Regions from separate parts of the Klebsiella sp. HN106 genome, predicted to be linked through region 2. Evidence: riboswitches for the same ligand, from Rfam matches in the RefSeq annotation. Region 2 holds a riboswitch; the other holds the start of a gene.
What was found. A riboswitch is a leader RNA that binds a small molecule or an ion and turns the genes downstream of it on or off. The one in region 2 is predicted to bind cobalamin.
Positions count from the first base shown of each region.

Region 1: linked by a shared signal. The riboswitch ahead of ACSIPU_RS26685 (cobyrinate a,c-diamide synthase) and the one ahead of btuB (TonB-dependent vitamin B12 receptor BtuB) in region 2 are both predicted to bind cobalamin.

Region 1 covers NZ_JBLURD010000018.1:58,679-62,098, reverse strand. The annotation lists gene cbiB (adenosylcobinamide-phosphate synthase CbiB) at 1-449, opposite strand, end outside; gene ACSIPU_RS26685 (cobyrinate a,c-diamide synthase) at 446-1,825, opposite strand; cobalamin riboswitch at 1,914-2,204, opposite strand; gene pocR (transcriptional regulator PocR) at 2,495-3,406, opposite strand.
Region 2 covers NZ_JBLURD010000015.1:1,006-4,425, reverse strand. The annotation lists gene trmA (tRNA (uridine(54)-C5)-methyltransferase TrmA) at 18-1,118, opposite strand; cobalamin riboswitch at 1,235-1,415, shown strand; gene btuB (TonB-dependent vitamin B12 receptor BtuB) at 1,483-3,351, shown strand; gene murI (glutamate racemase) at 3,296-3,420, shown strand, end outside.

The sequences.
Region 1 (3,420 bases), on a different contig from region 2:
TCCGCCACCGTCTCAACAACCGCGCGATTAATCTGCTGCGGCGCAAGCTGCGACGTGTCGCGCCCGACAATCCATGACAGCTTGCTACGGCTTTCCGCCAGATCCCCCGCGCGCAGCGGTCGCTCGACGTCCCGCGCCGACTGCGCCAGACAGCGTCCGGCCAGCACGGTGAAAATCATCCAGACCTCAACCAGCCAGCCAAGCCACGGATGAATCCTCTGCGCCAGCGTCAGCACGCCCCAGCAGACGCCCCACGTCAGTCCGACTACAACTATCCACATCACCCCGCCGCCGATGCGCAAGGCAACATCGCTACGGCAATAGCGGCGCACGCCGCGCTGAACGGCGGCGATCAGGTTGCCAATCCAGCGCACCGGATGCGGCCAGCTTTGCGGATCGCCGATGATAAAATCGAGAAGCCAGGCAACGCCCCATGCCAGTAGCGTCATAGCGCGCTCCTTGCCGCAGCCAGCCAGTGGTTGAGCATGGTGGGGCGCTGCGCAAAGTGCAGGTGCAGATAGCTGGCGAACGCGTTGCCCACCTGCCAGCCGCCGGACCACTGCTGAAGGGTCATACCGTCGCGGACCTTGCGGCAGGCCAGAACCGCCGGGGACTCGGGAGTAAAATCCGAGTAGTGAAATTCATGTCCGCGCAGGGTTTCGCCCGGCGCCGCCAGCAGCGTTTTGCGCATAGCTCGCGCCTCGCAGTAGCCAAAGCGGGTAAGCCGTTTGCCCATTTTGCTATGGCCGGGAATAAGGTTGGCCATCGGGTAGATATCACCGTTGACGTCTTCCAGGGAGCTGCCGAGATACATCAGACCGCCGCATTCGGCGTAAATCGCCACCCCGCGCCGGTGTGCCTCCTGCAGCTGCGCCAGCATCGGCGTATTGGCCGCCAGCGCGGCAGCATGAATTTCCGGATAGCCGCCGCCGAGCCAAATCATCTGGCACGGTGGAAGCTCGCTATCGTGCAGCGGGCTGAAGCGCACGATATTCACTCCGCAGCGTTCAAGCAGCGAGAGGTTATCCGGGTAGTAAAAGTTGAAGGCCTCGTCGTCGGCCAGCGCCAGCGTCAGGCCCGCGCCAGCATCAGGGGACGGCAGCGTCGGCCACTCCCCGGCAGGTAGGATGGAGAGCTGGCTGAGGGTAAGAAGCTGTTCAATATCCAGCGTTTGCGCCAGCGTTTGGGCAAAATCGCGCCACGGCTGCTGGTTAACCAGCGACTCGCGGGCGGTAACCAGTCCCAGATGGCGTTCGGGTAACGCCACCCCTTCCACTCGCGGTACGTAGCCGAGCACCGGCAGCTCGCAGTAGCGTTCAATGGCGCCTTTGAGAAGCTGATAATGGCTTTCGCTGTTGACGCGATTGACGATAACGCCGGCAATGTTAAGACTGGGGTCGAAGTGTTGAAATCCCATCACCGTGGCGGCGATGGAGGTGGAAACCGCTTTGCCATCTACCAGCAAAATGACCGGACAGCCGAGCTGTTTAGCCATCGCGGCGGTGCTGCAGTAGCCTGGGTCGGTACCGAAGCCGTCATACAGCCCCATCACGCCCTCAATGACCGCGATATCCGCCCGCTGCATCTGTTCGCAAAATAGCGCGTTAAGCACCGGCTCCGGGAGCATAAAGCTGTCGAGGTTGCGGGAAGCGACGCCGCTGACGGCGGTGTGCCAGCCGGTGTCGAGGTAGTCCGGGCCGACTTTGCAGGGCTGAACCCGCATGCCGCGCTGCTTCAACAGGCTGAGCAGGCCAAGCGTGACCGTAGTTTTACCACAACCGCTGCCGGTACCTGCAAGAATGAATGCGTGCTGCCTGGCTGCCATACCCCGATCCTGTGCCGGGTGGTAGGGCTGCGTGCATTCCCAGTCTTTCGACTGTACGCATCTGAGCAACCCACTTCCCACCGAAGTTGTTGATTATTACCGACAGGCAGGTCTTCTGGCTTAGCGTCGTCCTCTCCCATCCTTCCCAATCCGGTAAGCAGATCAGTGGTCATACCCGTCATACTTCACGTTGTATGTGCGTTGGCTTTACTTGTTCACCCCAGTCACTTACCTGTGTAAGCTCCTGGGGATTCACTCGCTTGCCGCCTTCCTACAACGCGAATTATTTAGCGTATATATGGGTTCGTCAGCATCACAGCAGCGGGGGCTGCGGGGGATTCACACCCCCTTCCCTGGCGCCTGTCGATTTTATCGAGCGGGATGAAACCCACTCGAATGATTCCCGGAACATCTTACGGAAGCAGGATGGCTCCCGTCGTGTTTAATTTTTAATTACCAAAGCCGTTTCATTACGCCGATGGCGCGCTGAAAGCCATTTCGGATATCACTCTATCTCATCAAATAAATAAAAACTGGTGCAGCTTATCGCTCTCTCATTATTATTTTGTTGCGCTATGACAATTTATTGCTCTGAATGAGATATTTTCATTTTATAATGAGCCAGATACGCGGGCATAACAAAAATCGGCAATAACAAATTATTGTCATTTAAAATGACTCAGTTTGTGATCTGGCGTTAATTTGCTGGCGATAGGCCTGCGGAGTCACCTGATAGGCCTGGCGAAAAACTTTGCAAAAATAGCTGGTTTGCGAAAATCCTAAATTCCGCGCAATGCTGGCGATGCTCCAGTCGCTGTGGCAAAGCAGCTCTTTGGCGCTCACCATCCGCTGATGGTTCACCCAGGCATTAAAGCCAATACCCTGATATTTTTTGAACAGCTTACTGAAGTAATAGGGGCTGAGATAAACGTGAGCGGCGACGTCTTCCAGGCGAAGCTCATCGGATAAATGGGCATCAATGTAGCGCAGCGCCTTCTTCATTTTACTGTCATGAGGGCTGGCAACGCGGCTGGCGCGCGCAGGTTCCGGCTGCTGGGGATTATCTTTAATCACCACAAAGTTGAGCTGTTTTTTAAGGCAGTTTTCGACGATAAGCTTCAGTAAATCAGCAGAAGCAATCACTCTGGAGTAGTCCATTTCCGGCACGTCGCGAAACGCTTTAAGCAGCTCAGGGTCGGCCTGCCAGCGGTCATCCACGTTGAGGATATCGACCAGTTCAACATCGTTGCTTAAGCGCACCTGGCCGCAAAGCACAAAGCCCACAAGGTGCCCGGCAATGACCAGAGGAATGGAGAAATCGGTTAACCCGGCGTGGCAGCGGTAGATACAGAGCTGATCGGTTTTAGACGCCTCAAGCCCGCCGCAGCGGTCGCTCATTCGACAGCGGGTGCTGTGCTGGGGATGCTGGCGCATCAGCTGGCAAAAAGGTGTGAAGTTAAACAGTTCAGATATTTCATCACCATGAATATTGACGACCACCACCGCCAGACTGGTGGCCTGCGCAAAATCCTGTGCGATTTTATTAATGAGTTCTGAGTTCAGTGTGCTCGCAGAAATCATGATAAAACCTCTCA
Region 2 (3,420 bases):
GGTTTCCTGCCGCAGCTTTACTTCTTCGTTAACAGTACGCCGCATTCCATATGGTGGGTATACGGGAACTGGTCGAACAGCGCCAGGCGCGTGATCTCGTGGGTATCACTGAGCGTTTCCAGGTTCTGGCATAGGGTCTCCGGATTGCAGGAGATATACAGAATACGCGGATACGCCTGCACCATTTTCTCCGTTTCGCTATCCAGCCCGCTGCGCGGCGGATCGACGAAAATCGTCTGGCACTGATAGCTCTTCAGATCGATGCCCTGCAGGCGATTAAACTCCCGCACGCCGTTCATCGCTTGAGTAAACTCTTCCGCCGACATGCGGATAATCTGCACATTATCAATGTGGTTCGCGGCAATGTTGTATTGCGCTGCTGCGACGGATGGTTTAGCAATCTCTGTTGCCAGCACGCGATCGAAATTACGCGCCAGCGCCAGCGAAAAGTTGCCGTTGCCGCAATACAGCTCAAGCAGGTCGCCGGTTGCGCCTTTCGTGGTATCAATAGCCCACTCCAGCATCTGGATGTTCATCGCTGCGTTCGGCTGGGTGAAGCTATTCTCTACCTGGCGATAGACCATTTCACGCCCACCAACCGGTAAGCGTTCATCAATATAATCCTGATCCAGCTCGATTTTCGTCTTCGTTGCGCGGCCAATCAGATGCACATTCAGGTTTTGCGCCCGCAGCGCATCGCGCAAACGCTCCGCCTGCTGGCGCCACTCGTCGTCGAGCTTTTTATGATACAGCAGCGATATCACCGCCTGGTTGCTTAGGGTGGTCAGATAATCCACCTGAAACAGTTTATGGCGCAGTACCGGGTTATCGCGTACGCCGGCAATCACGGCAGTCATCAATTGATTAATGAGTTCACTGGCGGCCGGGAAGGTATCGACGCGAATACGGGATTTGGTCTGCTGATCAAACATAATGTGGTACAGGTCATCGCCATCGTGCCACAGGCGGAACTCTGCGCGCATGCGATAGTGGCTGACCGGCGAACGAAACACTTCCGGAACCGGGGCGCTGAAAGGCGCCATCATTTTCTGCAAACGGACGACTTTCTCTGCCAACTGCGCTTCATATTGTTCGGTAGGAAGGTGTTCGGGGGTCATGATGTATCCTGAATAAAATAAGTACGCGGGGATTGTAGGGAAAGCGCTGGGGATGTCCAGCCCTGATGATATCAGGAAATATCACCGTAGAAGTCTGGACATCTATATGTTTCTAATTATAGCATCGTGTTACCGGTCCTATGAGTTAATAGGGAATCCAGTGCAAATCTGGAGCTGACGCGCAGCGGTAAGGAAAAGTGGGATGAGCGCATAGTGCAGACACTGCGGTTATTTAGCGGGAAGTCCTCATCCATTAAACACCCCAAGCCCGAAGACCTGCCGGAATACGTCGCATTTGGTTTCTATCATCGCGTGCTATTGATAGAGCCGGCGGCATCCTTTGCATATTACGGATGCTTTTAAAATGATTAAAAAAGCTTCGCTGATGACGGCGCTCTCCGTCACGGCTTTTTCCGGCTGGGCGCAGGATAGCAATTCAGATACGTTAGTGGTGACAGCAAATCGTTTTCAACAACCGGTCAACACGGTCCTTGCGCCGACCGATGTTGTGACGCGGGAAGAGATCGATCGCTGGCAGGCGAAAGATTTGAACGATGTAATGCGCCGATTGCCTGGCGTGGACGTCGCGCAAAATGGGGGGATGGGGCAATCTTCCTCGCTCTTCATCCGTGGTACTGAAGCCAAACAGGTGCTGGTTCTGGTTGATGGCGTTCCCATGGCCCGACCGGGTATCACCAATAATCCTGACCTGAACCAGATTCCGCTATCGCTGGTGCAGAGAGTTGAATATATCCGCGGCCCGCGTTCGGCGATTTATGGTTCCGGCGCAATGGGCGGCGTGATTAACGTCATTACGCATTCCGATAAAGAACAATCCAAAATTACCGCTGGGGTGGGTTCTAAAGGTTACCAACAATATGACGGTACTCTGCGCCATCGCTTTGGCGATACGGTCGCGACGGTTGCGGGCTCTTATGAGGGCAATAAAGGCTTTAACGTTCAGCCTGATTCAACCTGGGATCACGACGGCGATCGCGATGGTTTCCGTAATAAAACGTTTTGGGGCAGTCTTGAGCATAAATTTAACGAGAATTTTGACGGTTTCTTCCGCGGACACAGCTACACCAACAACTCTGATTACGATCTTGGAAGCCCGCCGTATAGTCCGGCCAACAGCGCAGATGAAAACCAGCTCTATAACCAAAGCTGGGATGCCGGGCTGAACTTCAATTCCGGTATTTACTCCTCTCAGCTTATCGCCAGCTATCAGAAGGTAAAGGACTATAACTACAGCAGTATTTATGGTCGTTATAATGATGGGACGACGCTCGACAGGATGACGCAGCGTAATCTTCAATGGGGCAATAACGTTATTGTCGGTCACGGCTCGGTCAGCGCAGGGGTCGATTGGCAGCAGCAGCGTTTAACGTCGTCAGATACGGCGCTGTCGGATACCTACAAGCGTGATAACACGGGGCTGTATCTGACGGGCCAGCAGCAAGTGGGTGATGTCACCCTCGAAGCTTCCGGACGTGAAGACCACGATGAGCAGTTTGGCTGGCACGGTACCTGGCAGACTACCGCAGGATGGGAGTTTGTTGAAAATTATCGCCTGACTATCGGTTACGGTACCGGCTTTCTTGCGCCTTCTTTAGGACAACAGTTTGGCTCAACCCGATTTGGTATCAACGCGAATCCTAATTTGAAACCTGAAGAGTCGAAACAGTGGGAGGCGGGGCTGGAAGGGCTTACCGGCCCTGTTGACTGGCGCTTATCCGCGTACCATTACAAGATTAGCAATCTGATTACCTATTACTCCGATCCTGTTACCTATGAGGGGGAGTACGACAATATCAATGCCGCCACGATTAAAGGCGTGGAATGGACGGGAAGTATTGATACCGGTATTTTTAGCCATCGCGTAACGTTGCAGTATGTTGATCCGCGTAACGATGATAACGGTGAAGTGCTGGCCCGGCGTTCTAAACGACAGGCAAAATATCAGCTGGACTGGTCCGTGTTTGATGTCGATATGGATGTGTCGTGGCAGTATTATGGGAAGCGTTACGACAACAACACCTCCCAATACAACAATACGCAAAGAATTTTGCCAAGCTACAGCACGGTAGACGTTTCTGCAGCGTATCCGATCACCGATCGACTGACAGTTCGTGGTAAAATAGCTAACCTGTTCGATAAAGATTACGAGACAGCTTATGGCTACCAAACTGCAGGACGAGAATACTACTTGTCTGGCAGCTACACCTTCTGATCCACGTCCCACCGTGCTGGTGTTTGATTCCGGCGTCGGTGGGCTGTCGGTTTACAATGAGATTCGGCA